2 regions of the Pantoea sp. SGAir0430 genome follow, and region 2 is predicted to be linked to the other one. Evidence: predicted binding sites of a transcription regulator. Region 2 holds the regulator's gene; the other holds the start of a gene.
What was found. The regulator CRP, encoded in region 2, controls carbon source genes, mostly activating them, when cyclic AMP is high. The targets are predictions, from matches to a motif close to ATGTGANNNNNNTCACAT.

Region 1 (7,865 bases), 1.1 Mb from region 2:
TACCGGGCTGAGCAACTTCCTCGGTAACCTTGATGAACCGGCCAGCATGGTGAACTCGATTCTGGTCGGCGAGCCGCGTCAGGCGGGCATTCACTTTACCCGTTTCTTCCTGAATACCGTGCTCGGCCTCGGCGGTTTCATCGACGTCGCCGGCAAAGCCAATCCCCAGCTGGCGCGTGAAGTGCCGCACCACTTTGGCAGCACGCTGGGCCGTTATGGCGTTGGCTACGGTCCGTACGTGGTGCTGCCAGGTTACGGCAGCTTTACCGTGCGTCAGGATGGCGGCGACTACGTCGATACGCTTTATCCGGTGCTGAGCTGGCTTACCTGGCCAATGTCGATCGGTAAATGGACGCTGGAAGGGGTGGAAACGCGCGCGCAGCTGCTTGATTCCGACGGCCTGCTCAGACAGCAGCAGGATCCGTACGCCTTTATCCGCAACGCCTATTTCCAGCGTAACGATTTCCTCGCCAGCGGCGGCAAGCTGAAGCCGGAGGAGAACCCGAACGCCAGCGCGATTCAGGACGATTTAAAAGATATCGACTCTCAATAAATGACAACGGCGACCAACAGGTCGCCGTTTTGTTTTCAGCTGCCGACCCGCATGGGCCGCTGCACTGATTATCAGAATTTGTAGTTAAAGTTAGCGCCGTACAGCCAGGCCTTACCTTCGGAATTAAAGGTATAAGGACCTTCTTTCACCGTCACGTGCTGACCGTGCATATAGGAAACCCCGACATCCACCGACGCATCCGGCGTGAAGGCGTAAGACGCACCGGCGCTCAGCCACAGGCGATCCTGATCCGGAATCGAGATGGAACGTTTATCCGCCGGCACCGGGCTGTCATCAAACGCGATACCGGTACGGAACGTCCAGTTATCGTCGTAGTTGTAGGTGGTACCTAACGCGATGCGATATGCATCACGGTAGCCTTCATCTTTATAGAACAGCGTCTGGCCGTTGCTGCCGGTGGCTTTCAGCTCCTGGAACTGGCTCCAGCTGGTATAAGCGAGGCTGTAGTGCACCGCCCACTGTGGCGCCACTTTATGCCAGCCGGACACTTCCCACATTTCCGGCAGGTTCAGCGTCAGCGAACCCGGAATGGTGGCGCCGCTGGTGCCATACGGCAGACCCAGCGCAATCGCCTGCGGCGTGCCGTTAAAGGCGCGCGGGATATTGCTCTTATAGTCGCCGTCGAAGTCGATCTTCACTTTGGAACGATAGGTGAAGCCGAAGCGGTTGTTTTTATCCACTTCATACAGGATACCGGCGTTCCAGCCGTAGCCCCATTCGTCACCTTTCAGGTGCGCGACCTGGGTATCGGCCGGCAGACCGGCGCGGGCACCGGCTTCACCGGCGTAGCGCTCAATTTTCGCTTTGGCGTACACCGCGTCAAAGCCGACGCCGAAGCTGAAGTTATCATTTAACCGATAAGCGGTGCTGAGGTTGAAGTTGCCGGTCATCAGATCGGTTTTGCCACCAAAGCCGCCCGCGGTGTAACCGTTATTAAATTCGGTGGCCAGACCGTAGTTCGAGGTGGCCGAGGCGCCAATCCACCACTGATCGTTAATCGGATGCACATAATGGATGTTCGGGATCCACTGGTTAGGCGCAATATTGCTGGCGTTGAGGCTGTTGCCGGTCGGGCTGTTACCGCTGATATCCACTTCCGGGTCGATATAGACGGCACCGATGGAGAAAGAAGGGCGGTCCATCAGGGCCATAGTGGCTGGGTTACGGCTGGCAGAGGCGGCGGTATCACCCATGGCGCCTTCACCGGAATAGGCGCGGCCCAGGCCGATTGCTGAGAATTCGTTAAGTTGAAAGCCTGCGGCGTAGACGTGAGAAGAGACGAGCGCCACTGCAGCTGCCACAGCTGACTTTGCAAACAGGTTCTTATGGTTCATGACCACAACCTCATCTAAATTATTATTAAACGTAGTTACGTCGCGTAACAAAGGACGGCGGATTGTAGGGACTGACGATACAGACACATATCAGACCAGTGCGACGAGTATAGGTCCGACCTGTGTATTTGTTGCAATATTGTTTTTAAAATATTTCTGCTTTGATCGATAAAATCAGATCTGCTTAACAAAATCCTTGCGGTTCTGCTCCAGCATAGCGAGTCAAATTTGTTTTGGATCAAATTTTAGTGTGATATTCGTCACTTAGCGGGCGGAAGATAGCCGCGACGTGGCATCCGGCGTACACTTTGCAGCAGAAAATGATCCGATAGTGTTGATTTATCGTCAGGAGAAAAACATGACTGATGCCATTAGAAACTGTAGTGCGAACGAAACGGCAGCCTGCTGCTGCGTTGACGTGGGCACCGTGATGGACAATACCGATTGCAGCGCCAACTGGTCAGGTGTGTTCGCTGACCGTCAGGCGGCAGAAGCAATGCTGGCCGAGCTGAGCGCCAAAGCGCGCCAGGTCGAGTCCGATCCGTGCGAGATTCATTCGCGCTTTACCGACGAAGCAGACGGCGTGCGCCTGGACGTCGATTTCACCTTTGCCTGCCAGGCCGAAACCCTGATTTTCCAGCTCGGCTTACGCTAATCCCGCCGCTGCCGACCCGCTTTTTCGGCAGCGTTGCCTCTTTTTCGTGTTACTCCTCGCACTTTTTTTCTTCTGTTATTGGCGACTTAGCAACACCTGGTTAACACTGATGATCAGGTCAGACCTGTTGGGCAATGATGCTCAGGTCGTAAATTACAGGTGAGTGCAATGAGCAAAGCGCAGCCGCTGCTGACGCGTCAGGGCGAACGTATCGCCATTACCCACGGATTACGCACCCCGTTTGCCCGCCAGGCAAGCGACTTTCATGGCATTCCGGCGCTGGAGCTGGGGCGCATGGTGGTCAGCGAATTAATGGCGCGCAGCGAATTGCCGGTGGAGGTGATCGATCAGCTGGTGTTCGGCCAGGTGGTGCAGATGCCGGAAGCCCCCAACATCGCGCGTGAAATCGTGCTGAGCAGCGGACTGAGCGTGCACACCGATGCCTACAGCGTGAGCCGCGCCTGCGCCACCAGCTTTCAGGCAGTGGCCAACGTGGCGGAAAGCCTGATGGCCGGGACCATTGATGCAGGTATTGCCGGTGGCGCTGACTCCTCCTCGGTGCTGCCGATTGGCGTCAGCAAAACGCTGGCGCGCGCGCTGGTTGACCTCAATAAAGCCCGCACCCTGAGCAAAAAATTACACATCTTACGCCGCCTGCGCCCACGCGATCTGTTGCCGGTGCCGCCGGCAGTGGCGGAATACTCCACCGGTTTACGCATGGGCGACACCGCCGAGCAGATGGCCAAAACGCACGGTATTACGCGTGAGCAGCAGGACGCGCTGGCGCTGCGCTCGCACCAGCGTGCAGCGCAGGCCTGGCAATCCGGCGTGCTGGCGCAGGAAGTGATGCCGGCGTTTGTGCCGCCGTGGAAAGCACCGATTGAGCAGGACAACAACATTCGCTTTAACGCCAGTGCGGCGGATTATGCAAAGCTGCGTCCGGCGTTTGACCGTCGCCACGGCTCGGTCACCGCGGCCAACAGCACGCCGCTGACCGATGGCGCGGCGGCGCTGATTCTGATGCGCGAAGGGCGCGCGCGTGAGCTGGGCATTACACCGCTCGGATACCTGCGCAGCTATGCGTTTGCCGCGATTGATGTCTGGCAGGACATGTTGCTCGGACCGGCTTACGCATCACCGCTGGCGCTGGATCGCGCCGGCATTACCCTCGGCGATCTGACCCTGATCGACATGCATGAAGCCTTTGCCGCGCAGACGCTGGCCAACCTCAGGCTGTTTAACGATGAACGCTTTGCGCGTGAAGTGCTGAAGCGCGATCGCGCGCTGGGCGAAGTCGACGAGACGCGTTTCAACGTGCTGGGCGGTTCCATCGCCTACGGTCATCCGTTCGCCGCCACCGGCGCGCGCATGATCACGCAAACGCTGCATGAGCTGCGGCGGCGCGGCGGCGGCTTAGGGCTGGTAACCGCCTGTGCCGCTGGCGGATTAGGCAGCGCGATGGTTCTGGAGGCCGAATAATGAGCGAATCTGCATTCCATTTACAGATGCGTCCGGATCACGTTGCGGTGATCACCATTGATGTGCCGGGCGAAAAGATGAACACCCTGAAAGCGGAGTTTGTGCCGCAAATCCGCGCGGTGCTGGCGGAGGCGCGCAGCGATGCGCAGCTGGCGGGCATCGTGCTGATTTCGGGCAAACGCGACAACTTTGTCGCCGGTGCGGACATCAGCATGATCGCCCGTTGTGAAACGGCGCAGCAGGCTGAAGCGCTGGCGCGGCAGGGACAGGAAGTGATGGCGGAGATCGCCGCGCTGCCGTTCCCGGTGGTCGCCGCCATTCATGGAGCCTGTCTTGGCGGCGGGCTGGAGCTGGCGCTGGCCTGCGATGCGCGCATCTGCTCGCTGGATGAGAAAACCCGTCTCGGCCTGCCAGAGGTGCAGCTCGGCCTGTTGCCCGGTTCCGGCGGCACCCAGCGGTTGCCGCGTCTGATTGGTGTGCAGCAGGCGCTGCCGCTGATCCTCAGCGGCAAACAGCTGCGCGCTAAGCAGGCGCTGAAGCTTGGCCTGGTGGATGATGCGGTGCCGCAGGCGATTCTGCTGGCAACCGCCGTGGCACGTGTCCATAAAGGAAAGCACGCCGCACGCAGCCTGTCGCGCCGCGATCGCCTGCTGCAGGGGCCGCTGGCGCGTCCGCTGCTGTTTACGCTGGCCAAACGCCAGACCGATGGTAAAACCCACGGTAACTATCCGGCCACCGACCGCATTTTGCAGGTGGTGCGCATCGGGCTGGAGCAGGGCAGCGCCGCCGGTCACGCCGCGGAAGCGCGCGCGTTTGGCGAGCTGGCGATGACCGTGCAGTCGGCCGCACTACGCAGCCTGTTTTTTGCTTCCACCGCCCTGAAGAAAGAGCCGATGGCGGATGCGCCGCCGCGCCCGCTGCAGCAGATTGGCGTGCTGGGCGGCGGGCTGATGGGCGGTGGGATTGCCAGCGTCACCGCGCTGAAAGCCGGTCTGCCGGTGCGAATCCGCGATATCAACCTGAACGGCGTTAACCACGCGCTGCAGTACAGCTGGGATTTGCTGAGCAAAAAGGTAAAACGGCGCCAGCTCAAGCCGGCGGAACGCCAGCAGCAGATGGCGCGCATCAGCGGCGGCACCGATTATCAGGGCTTCCGCCAGCGCGATCTGGTGATCGAAGCGGTGTTTGAGGATCTGGCGCTGAAGCAGCAAATGGTGGCCGAGATTGAAGAACACTGTCAGCCGCACACCATCTTTGCGTCTAACACCTCCTCGCTGCCGATTGCGCAGATCGCCGCCGGCGCGCAGCGCCCGGAGAATGTTATCGGCCTGCACTTCTTCAGTCCGGTAGACAAGATGCCGCTGGTCGAGGTGATTCCGCATAGCGGCACTTCAGCACAGACGCTGGCCACCACGGTGGATCTGGCGCGTCGTCAGGGCAAAACCGCCGTGGTGGTCGCTGACCGTCCCGGCTTTTATGTTAACCGCATTCTCGCGCCCTATATAAATGAAGCCATGCGCTGTCTGCTGGAGGGCGAGCCCATTGAACACATTGATAGCGCACTGGTGAAATTTGGTTTCCCGGTCGGCCCGCTGCAGTTGCTGGATGAAGTCGGTATTGATGTCGGCAGCAAAATCAGCCCGATTCTCGAACAGGCCTACGGTTCACGCTTCAGCGCGCCGCAGGCGGTGAGCGCTATCCTGGCCGACGATCGCAAAGGGCGCAAAAACCAGAAAGGTTTTTATGATTATCAGCGCACGCGCTGGCCGCGCAAACGTCAGGCCGATGCCAGTCTGTACCGCCTGCTGCAGTTAAAACCCCAGGCGAAACAGAGCGAGCAGCAGATCGCCACGCGCTGTGTGATGCTGATGCTTAACGAGGCGGTACGTTGTCTCGACGAAGCGGTGATCCGCAGCGCCCGCGATGGCGACATCGCGGCAGTGTTTGGCATCGGGTTTCCGCCGTTTCTCGGCGGGCCGTTCCGCTATATTGACCAGCGTGGTGCGGGCGAGATCGTCAATACATTACGTACATTAATGCAGCAATACGGCGAGCGTTTTACGCCCTGTGACGCGTTAGTGGCAATGTCAGAAGGGAAAACGAATTTTTACACTTCTGCACATTCATGAATAGCCGCACGGATTCAGCGGGTTAGAATCGGGGCCGCGCAGTGCCTGGCGCGGCACCATTCTGAGATATGCTTATTTAATAAACAACCGGTTGACTATACTCAAGCCATTGGGGTAAAACACAGCGTTCATTCGCAGAATGAAGCGTCTGGTGCTGTGGTACCCGGCGATATCGACAAACAACAGCGGTGCTTTATGCAAGTTTTTATCATGCGTCACGGCGACGCAGCTCTGGAAGCAGCGAGTGATGCGGTTCGTCCTCTCACCCTGTGTGGCTGCGACGAATCACGTCAGATGGCGAGCTGGCTGAATGGTCAGACGCCGGGAATCGATAAGGTGCTGGTCAGCCCTTATCTGCGCGCCGGGCAAACGCTCGCCACGGTACGTGAAGCGCTGAAACTGCCGGAAGGGCAGGAAGTGCTGCCAGAACTGACGCCAGGCGGCGATCCGGGCATGGTCGCCTGCCATTTACAGGCGCTGGCAGTGCAGGGTGCGCACGCGGTGCTGGTGATTTCGCATCTGCCGCTGGTGGGTTATCTGGTATCTGAACTCTGCCCGCAGGAAGCGCCACCGATGTTCGCCACCTCCGCCATTGCCTGCGTGGAGTTTGATGCCGACGCCTGCGAAGGCAAGCTGGCGTGGCAGGTGAGTCCGGCCAAATTAGCCAAAGCCATGTAATTCCCCTTCATACTTCAGGCTGCAGCTGCGTTGGCTGCGTCAATTCACCCCAGTCACTTACTGATGTAAGCTCCTGGGGATTCATTTCCTTGCCGCCTTGCTGCAACCTGAATTATTTTGGGGAATGATGTGCGCTCAAACCGCAACTGCGTTGGCTAAGTCATTTCATCCCAAGCACTTCTTCGCATAAGCTCCCGGGGATTCATTCCCTTGCCGCCTTGCTGCAACCTGAATTATTTTGGGGAATAATAGAGATCACTTTATTTCCCACTCGCTGTCCCTTTGCCGGTCAGGGTAATTCCGGCGGCTGCCACTCTTCGACTTCAATCAACACCAGCAGCGCGGCGTCGCCGCCAAACAGTTTGGGTGCCTGGTGAAACGCCATCACGTGCGGATGCTGTGCCAGCCACAGCGGGGTTTGCTGCTTGAGAATGTGCTTGCCGTGGCCGGTCATCACGCTGGCACAGAAAATATGCTCGCGGCGGCAGGCGGCAATCAGCGCGCCGAGTTCCTGTTTCGCCTGAAGCTGGGTTAACCCATGCAGATCGAGAAAAATCTCTGGCGTGTAATCGCCACGCCGTAATTTTTTCAGCTCGTAATGGCTGACGTCGGCGCGTACATAGCGCGTCGGCCCGTCGCTGGAGAGCAGGGGCTGAAACTCATCGGAGAAATAATGGCTGTTATCGGCCTGCTCAGACAGCAGCCGCTTCAGCGGCACTTCACGGCTTTTCACTGCCGGTTTGTGCACGATCGTATCCTGTTTCAGCTGGCGCGTACCGCTCATTAGCTGGCGGAACAGCGCCTGGTCGTCCTGGCTTAGCGGCGTCTTTTTACTCATGTCTCAGTGAATCATCAGAAATGGCGGGTGTCTGGCCGTTACCTTACCGCTAAGCGTCAAAAAATGTCAGCTTTTTCACCTCGCTGCGCTGAATTCTGCCCGGCTTCATGGCACACTATCGGCCGATTGATTTTATGGCCTGCGGAGGGCTACGTGGACAAGATTTTCGTCGATGAGG
Region 2 (7,865 bases):
GAGCGCAGCCTGACGCAGAAAGTGGCCGACGTGCGCCGCCAGCTGCAGCAGGGCGAGGTGGTACTGGTATGGTCAGAACTGCACGAGTCGGTCAATATTATGCCGCGGCGTGAATTTCGCGGCTGATGCGCCGCGCAGGAATTCGTGGTAACAATGCTCATCGCCGGACTTCACAGGGAGCGCTGTTATGTCAGCCAGGCATCCAGTCATAGCCGTTACCGGTTCCAGCGGCGCCGGAACCACCACCACCAGTCTCGCCTTCCGTAAAATTTTCCAGCAGTTGAATCTGCATGCAGCGGAAGTGGAAGGCGACAGTTTCCATCGCTACACCCGTCCGGAAATGGACATGGCGATTCGTAAGGCGCGCGATCTCGGGCGTCACATCAGCTATTTTGGCCCGGAAGCCAACGACTTCGGCCTGCTGGAGCAGACTTTCCGCGACTACGGCCAGAGCGGACTCGGCCAGTCGCGCAAATATCTGCACACCTACGATGAAGCGGTGCCGTGGAATCAGGTGCCGGGCACCTTTACGCCATGGCAGCCGCTGCCGGAAAACACCGATGTGCTGTTCTATGAAGGCCTGCACGGCGGCGTGGTGACGCAGCAGCATAACGTGGCGGAACATGTCGATCTGCTGGTTGGCGTGGTACCGATTGTTAATCTGGAGTGGATTCAGAAACTGGTGCGCGACACCAGCGAGCGCGGCCATTCGCGCGAAGCGGTGATGGATTCGGTGGTGCGTTCGATGGAAGACTACATCAACTACATCACGCCGCAGTTTTCCCGCACGCACCTCAACTTCCAGCGCGTGCCGACCGTGGATACCTCGAACCCGTTTGCCGCGCGTGAAATCCCGTCGCTGGATGAGAGCTTTGTGGTGATCCATTTTCGCGGCCTGGAGGGCATCGCTTTTCCTTATTTACTGGCGATGATCCAGGGCTCGTTTATTTCCCACATGAATACGCTGGTGGTGCCGGGCGGCAAGATGGGACTGGCGATGGAGTTGATCATGACGCCGCTGGTGCAGCGGTTGATTGAAGGAAAACGCATTGAATAGCGCAGGCTAACGCGCCAGTTTCGCCGGGAGGAGCTGAGATCGGGAGCGCAGGGCCGCGCTCCCGGCTGGATTATAGCTCCACCACTTCGTAGCTGTGCGTTATCTCGACGCCCTTGCCCAGCATGATCGCCACCGAGCAGTACTTCTCCGCGGACAGATCCACCGCGCGCGCTACCGCTTTATCGCTCAGCGCTTTGCCGCTGACAATAAAATGCAGATTGATATGCGTAAAAATGCGTGGCGCTTCTTCGCGGCGTTCCGAGGTCAGTTTGACTTCACAATCGGCGACATCGTTGCGCCCCTTTTGCAGAATCGACACCACGTCAATCGCGCTGCAGCCGCCCGCAGCCATCAATACCATCTCCATCGGGCTGGGCGCTTTATCACCGGAATTGCCGTCCATTAATACCTGATGACCGGATGAGGATTCTCCGAGAAAGGTCAGCCCTTCCACCCATTTCACTCGTGCCTGCATTATTCTTTCTCCTGAAGCGGCGGTTTTGCCGCCAGAGTACGCTTTCACCTGACAAACAGCAATGCAGACGCATCCCCCACCTGCTGAAGCGAGACAACAGGAGACAGGTTGCAAAAGCTATGCTACAAACAGTGCTGAAAATATTTTCGTCACGAAAGACGAAAGCGGGACGAATCAAAAGCATCGCTTACGAATCCACCCCCGAATAACTGTCCCTCACGGGAAACGCTGGACGATTTCACCGCCTGACAGGGAAAACTGCCCCCTGTATTTTGGGCACGATTACAACAGAGGATAATAGCGAATGGTTCTCGGCAAACCGCAAACAGACCCTACACTCGAATGGTTCCTGTCCCATTGCCATATTCACAAATATCCATCCAAAAGCACCCTCATCCATCAGGGTGAGAAAGCGGAAACGCTGTACTACATCGTGAAAGGTTCCGTCGCGGTACTGATTAAAGATGAAGAAGGCAAAGAGATGATTCTCTCCTACCTCAATCAGGGGGATTTCATCGGTGAGCTCGGCCTGTTTGAAGAGGGCCAGGAGCGTAGCGCCTGGGTACGTGCGAAAACCGCCTGCGAAGTGGCTGAAATTTCCTACAAAAAATTCCGTCAGCTGATTCAGGTCAATCCGGATATTTTAATGCGCCTGTCGGCGCAGATGGCGCGTCGCCTGCAGGTTACATCTGAAAAAGTCGGCAACCTTGCCTTCCTCGATGTGACCGGCCGTATCGCGCAAACGCTGCTCAACCTGGCGAAACAGCCTGATGCCATGACCCACCCGGACGGTATGCAGATTAAAATCACCCGTCAGGAGATTGGTCAGATCGTGGGCTGCTCACGCGAAACCGTGGGTCGTATCCTGAAAATGCTGGAAGATCAGAACCTGATCTCCGCACACGGCAAAACCATCGTCGTTTACGGCACCCGCTGATTTCTTCTCACCCACGGCGTGATGGCAACATCGCGCCGTTTCTGTTTACGATGAGCTGATGTGGCGTCGAATCATCTATCATCCGGAAGTTAACTATGCGCTGCGGCAAACGCTGGTGCTGTGCCTGCCTGTGGCGCTCGGCTGGCTGTTTGGCGATCTGCAAAAAGGGCTGCTGTTCTCCCTGGTGCCGGCCTGCTGCAACATCGCCGGTCTGGATACGCCACACAAGCGGTTCTTCAAACGGCTGATTGTCGGCGGCGCACTGTTCGCCAGCGGCAGTTTTCTGATTCAGTACCTCACAGCTTACGCTGTGCCGCTGCCGCTGATTCTGCTGGTGTTACCGCTGCTGGTGGGCGTGACCGGTGAAATCAGCCCGCTGCATGGTCGTTTGCTGCCCGGCACGCTGATCGCCGCCATCTTTACCTTAAGCCTCGTCGGCCGTATGCCGATGTGGGTCCCGCCGCTGCTGTATATCGGCGGGACGCTGTGGTACGGGCTGTTTAACTGGTTCTGGTTCTGGCTGTGGAAAGAGCAGCCGATGCGCGAGACCCTCAGCCTGCTGTACCGCGAGCTGGCCGATTACTGCGACGCCAAATACACCCTGCTGACGCAGCTGACCGATCCGGAAAAAGCGCTGCCGCCGCTACTGGCGCGTCAGCAGAAAGCGGTCGATCTGATCACCACCTGTTATCAGCAGATGCATATGCTGTCCGCCAGCCGTGATAACAGCCACAAACGCCTGACGCGCGCCTTTCAGGTTGCGCTCGATCTGCAGGAGCATATCTCGGTCAGCCTGCATCAGCCGGAAGAGGTGCAAAAGCTGGTGGAGCAGAGCCACGCCGAGGCGGTGATCCGCTGGAACGCGAAAATCATTTCGGCACGGCTGCGCGTGCTGGCCGATGCCATTCTCTATCACCAGCTGCCGGAACGCTTCCACATGGAGAAGCCGCTCGGCGCGCTGGAGAAAATTGCCCGGCAGCACCCGGATAATCCGGTCGGTAATTTCTGCCTCTACCATTTCAGCCGCATCGCGCGCGTGCTGCGCACGCAGAAGCCGCTATACACCCGCGACCTGATGGCCGATCGCCAGCGTCGCCTGCCGCTGTTGCCGGCGCTGCGCAGCTACCTGTCGCTGAAATCTGCCGCGCTGCGGACGGCGGCGCGCTTCGCGGTGATGCTGATGTTCGGCAGCGCGCTGGCGCTGTTCTTCAATATTCCCAAGCCCTACTGGATTCTGATGACCATCATGTTTGTCAGCCAGAACGGCTACAGCGCCACGCGCGTGCGCATTCAGCACCGGGCGCTCGGCACCTTCGCCGGCTTGCTGATCGCCGCAGCGTCGCTGCGCTTTGCTGTTCCGGAGTCGATTGCCCTGCTGACCATGCTGGTCATCACGCTCGCCAGCTATCTGATCACGCGTAAATATTATGGCTGGTCGATGATTGGCTTTACCGTAACGGCGGTGTATTCGCTGCAGCTGCTGTCACTGAATGGCGCGCAGTTCCTGCTGCCACGCATGATGGATACGCTGATGGGCTGTCTGATTGCCTTCGCCGGTATGATCTGGCTATGGCCGCAATGGCAGAGCGGGCTGCTGCGCAATAACGCGCACGATGCGCTGGAGGCTTATCAGGAGGCGCTGCGCCTGCTGCTCGGTCCGGAGCAGGCGCCGGAGAAGCTGGCGTATCAGCGCGTCAAGGTTAACCAGGCGCACAACGCGCTGTTTAACTCGCTCAACCAGGCGTCCACCGAGCCGGGCTTTAACTTCCAGTATCTGAAAGATATGCGCCTGTGGGTGACTCACAGCCAGTTTATCGTCGAGCACATCAACGCCATGACCATTCTGGCGCGCGAGCACACCATGCTGACGCCAAAGCTGGCGGAGCGCTATTTGCAGTCCTGTGAAATCGCGCTGCAGCGCTGTCAGCAGCGGCTGGCTTACGACGGGCCGGGCAACGACAGCAATATTCTGGAAGCGCCGGAGAATCTGAATGAGGGGCCGGTGACGATTGTCGAACAGCATGTGAAGCGCATTCTGCAGCACCTCAATGTGATGCACACCATTTCTTCACTGGCGTGGAGCCAGCGCCCGCATCACGGCCGCTGGCTCAGCGTGCTGAAGCCGAAAGGTTAGTTCAGGACTTTCGCGATCGCCCGGGCGAAGCGCGCCATGCCTTCTGCGATATCGGTTGGCTCAATCACCAGCGACGGCACAAAGCGAATCACATCGCTGCCGGCGGTCAGTACCATCAGACCTTCAGCGGCGGAAGCGTTGAGGATATCGCGCGCTTTGCTGGCGTGCTGCGCGTTGAGTACGGCACCCAGCAGCAGCCCTTTGCCCCGAATTTCACTGAAGATATCGAACTGCTGATTGATCTTCTGCAGCGCCGAGACAAACTGCTCACGACGCGCGTCGACACCATTCAGTACCTCGGGCGTATTGATGATATCCAGCGCGGTTTCGGCAATCGCACAGGCCAGCGGGTTGCCGCCGTAGGTGGTGCCGTGCACGCCCGGCGCCATCACCGAGGCGATTTCATGGGTGGTCAGCATCGCGCTCACCGGGAAACCGCCGCCCAGCGCTTTAGCGGTGGTGATGATATCTGGCTTGATACCATAGTGTTCGTAAGCAAACAGCTTACCGCTGCGGCCCATGCCGCTCTGCACTTCATCCAGCACCAGCAGCGCGTTGTGCTGATCGCACAGCGCACGCAATCCCTGCATGAATTCCGGCGTTGCCGGCATCACGCCGCCTTCCCCCTGAATCGGCTCCACCACAATCGCGCAGGTGTGGTCGTCAATCACCGCTTTCACCGCGGCCAGATCGTTAAACGGCACATGGACGATATCCGCCGGCTTCGGACCAAAGCCATCGGAGTATTTCGGCTGACCGCCCACCGAGACGGTGAACAGCGTGCGGCCGTGGAAGGCGTTGTGGAAAGCGATAATTTTGCTTTTGAACGGGCTGTGCTTTTTGCAGGCGTAGTAGCGCGCCAGTTTGAACGCCGCTTCGTTCGCTTCGGCACCGGAGTTACCGAAGAATACCCGCTCGGCGAAGGTCGCCGCGATCAGTTTACTGGCGAGGCGCAGTGCCGGCTCATTGGTGAACACGTTACTGGTGTGCCACAGGGTTTCGCCCTGACTTTTCAGCGTTTCCACCAGCGCCGGATGACAATGGCCAAGCGCGGTGACCGCGATACCACCGGAGAAGTCGATATACTCTTTGCCCTGTTGATCCCACACGCGGCTGCCTTTGCCTTTGACCGGCACAAACTGCGCAGGTGCATAAACAGGCAAAATAACGTTATCGAACGTTTCCCGGCTTACCGCTAGATTTTCCGCTGCCATTGATGACCTCATCGGGTTATTTGTTGAGCTGATGTGAAATTATAATCACAAAATATGCATAAAAAATCATGCAATGGCAAACGGAAGTTACATATTGAGGAAATTCGCCAGCAGCTGATGCCCCTGCTCGCTGAGAATGCTCTCCGGATGGAACTGCACGCCCTCCAGTGGCAGCGTACGATGGCGGAAGCCCATGATCTCATCGGCAACGCCATCGCGCAGACTCCAGGCGGTGACTTCAAACTCTGGTGGCAGCGTGTCGCGCGCCACAATCAGCGAGTGATAGCGCGTGACGGTCAGCGGATTATTCAGGTTGCGGAACACGCCCTGGCCGGTGTGCTGCACCGCAGAGGTTTTGCCATGCATCACCTGGCGCGCGCGCACCACCTGCGCACCGTAGGCCTGGGCGATGGCCTGATGGCCCAGGCATACCCCGAGAACCGGCAACCGTCCGGCAAAGTGGCGAATGGCTTCGAGCGAAATGCCGGACTGATCCGGCGTACAGGGGCCCGGCGAGATCACCAGATGACTCAGCGGCAGCGCTGTCATCTCTTCCAGCGTCATCGCATCGTTGCGCACCACGCGCACCTGCGCGCCCAGTTCACAGAAGTACTGGTAGAGATTCCAGGTAAAGGAGTCGTAGTTATCAATTAGCAGCAGCATAATGCCCTCAGGCCAGTAAAACCGCCGCTATTCTACGCATTTTAACGCGCCGGGCTCACCACTTTCGCAAACTGCGCATTGAGCGCCGCGAGATCGCCGCCAACGCCAGCGACGATGGCCTTGTGCCAGCTTTCAGGCTCCAGCGTATCCCAGTTCAGCAGATAGCCCGCGTGCAGCGCCAGCTGTTCGAAAAAGATGCGCTGTGCCCGCCCGTTACCGGCACGGAACGGATGCAGAACATAGATTTCACAGTAGTAATGCGCGATGCGTGCCACGAAGGTCTGCGGGTCGAGGTCGCACAGGCCCTCTTCCTCCTCCAGTGCGCTCATCAGCGCATTGCCCTCGTTCTCGATATACTCGCAGTGGCAATAGGGCGTGTCGTCGCGCCAGATGTCGATGGTACGCAGTTCGCCGGCCCAGCTGTAGATATCCTGAAACAGCGTGCGGTGAATGTGGCGCAGGTGCGGCAGGCCAGGCGTGGCCGGTCCGAGCGCCAGCGTGGCCAGCCGCGCCGCGCTGAATGCCAGCTCGGCTTTACGCAGCTGCGCCACGTCGTGAATTTCCAGCAGGTTTTTCAGCACGTCATCGTTGTGCCACAAATAGGGATCGCGCACCGCCAGGCTGTTATCCGCCATATTGCCTCCTCAGCGATGCCAGACGATCGTCCGCCTGGGCGCTCTCGACGGCTGGTTCATTCAGCGTATAACCGGCCAGTTTGCAGCTGGCCTGATAATTGGCCGCACGGGTTTGCTGCCACAACGTGATTTTCTGTTTTTCGGTGAGTTTGCTGCTCATAGCGCCTCCGGCAAGCAGGATGTGCCCTAAGTATAAGAGCAAATTTCAGCTTTGCCGGAGCGCGGCAGACGGCGCCACCCAGGGGTGGCGCGCAGAGGGATTACGGCAGGACTTTCGCGGAAGTGATAACAATCGGTTTTGACGGCACATTCTGGTATGGCCCGACATCTTTGGTCGGCACCTGGGCGATCTTGTCGATCACATCCATGCCTTTCACTACTTTACCAAACACCGCATAGCCGAAGTCGCGCTGGCCATGGTCAAGAAAAGCGTTGTCCGCCACGTTCAGGAAGAACTGGCTGGTGGCACTGTCTTTCTCAGCGGTACGCGCCATGGAAATGGTGCCACGCAGGTTGCGCAGGCCGTTATCCGCTTCGTTTTTGATCGGCGCGTTGGTCTGCTTCTGCTGCATATCCGCCGTGAAGCCGCCGCCCTGAATCATGAAACCCGGGATCACACGATGGAAAATGGTGTTGTTGTAGAAGCCGTTATTCACGTAATCCACAAAGTTTTTTACTGAAACCGGGGCTTTCTGATTATCCAGTTCAAGTTCGATATTGCCCGCAGAGGTGGTGAGCAGCACGTGCGTA

Region 1: E7738_RS01485 (YfcZ/YiiS family protein) is a predicted target of CRP. The motif match lies at 2,157-2,174, and genes of this name have one in related genera.

What each region holds. Positions count from the first base shown of each region.
Region 1 covers NZ_CP039427.1:288,342-296,206, forward strand. Annotated here, with positions in the region: gene mlaA (phospholipid-binding lipoprotein MlaA) at 1-553, shown strand, start outside; gene fadL (long-chain fatty acid transporter FadL) at 625-1,908, opposite strand; gene E7738_RS01485 (YfcZ/YiiS family protein) at 2,267-2,563, shown strand; gene fadI (acetyl-CoA C-acyltransferase FadI) at 2,732-4,042, shown strand; gene fadJ (fatty acid oxidation complex subunit alpha FadJ) at 4,042-6,171, shown strand; gene sixA (phosphohistidine phosphatase SixA) at 6,367-6,849, shown strand; gene smrB (endonuclease SmrB) at 7,139-7,687, opposite strand; gene prmB (50S ribosomal protein L3 N(5)-glutamine methyltransferase) at 7,841-7,865, shown strand, end outside.
Region 2 covers NZ_CP039427.1:3,288,871-3,296,735, reverse strand. Annotated here, with positions in the region: gene E7738_RS15475 (YheU family protein) at 1-126, shown strand, start outside; gene E7738_RS15470 (phosphoribulokinase) at 188-1,057, shown strand; gene E7738_RS15465 (OsmC family protein) at 1,128-1,532, opposite strand; gene crp (cAMP-activated global transcriptional regulator CRP) at 1,837-2,469, shown strand; gene E7738_RS15455 (YccS/YhfK family putative transporter) at 2,528-4,603, shown strand; gene E7738_RS15450 (bifunctional acetylornithine/succinyldiaminopimelate transaminase) at 4,600-5,817, opposite strand; gene E7738_RS15445 (aminodeoxychorismate synthase component II) at 5,905-6,480, opposite strand; gene E7738_RS15440 (putative adenosine monophosphate-protein transferase Fic) at 6,522-7,115, opposite strand; gene E7738_RS15435 (YhfG family protein) at 7,105-7,275, opposite strand; gene ppiA (peptidylprolyl isomerase A) at 7,376-7,865, opposite strand, start outside.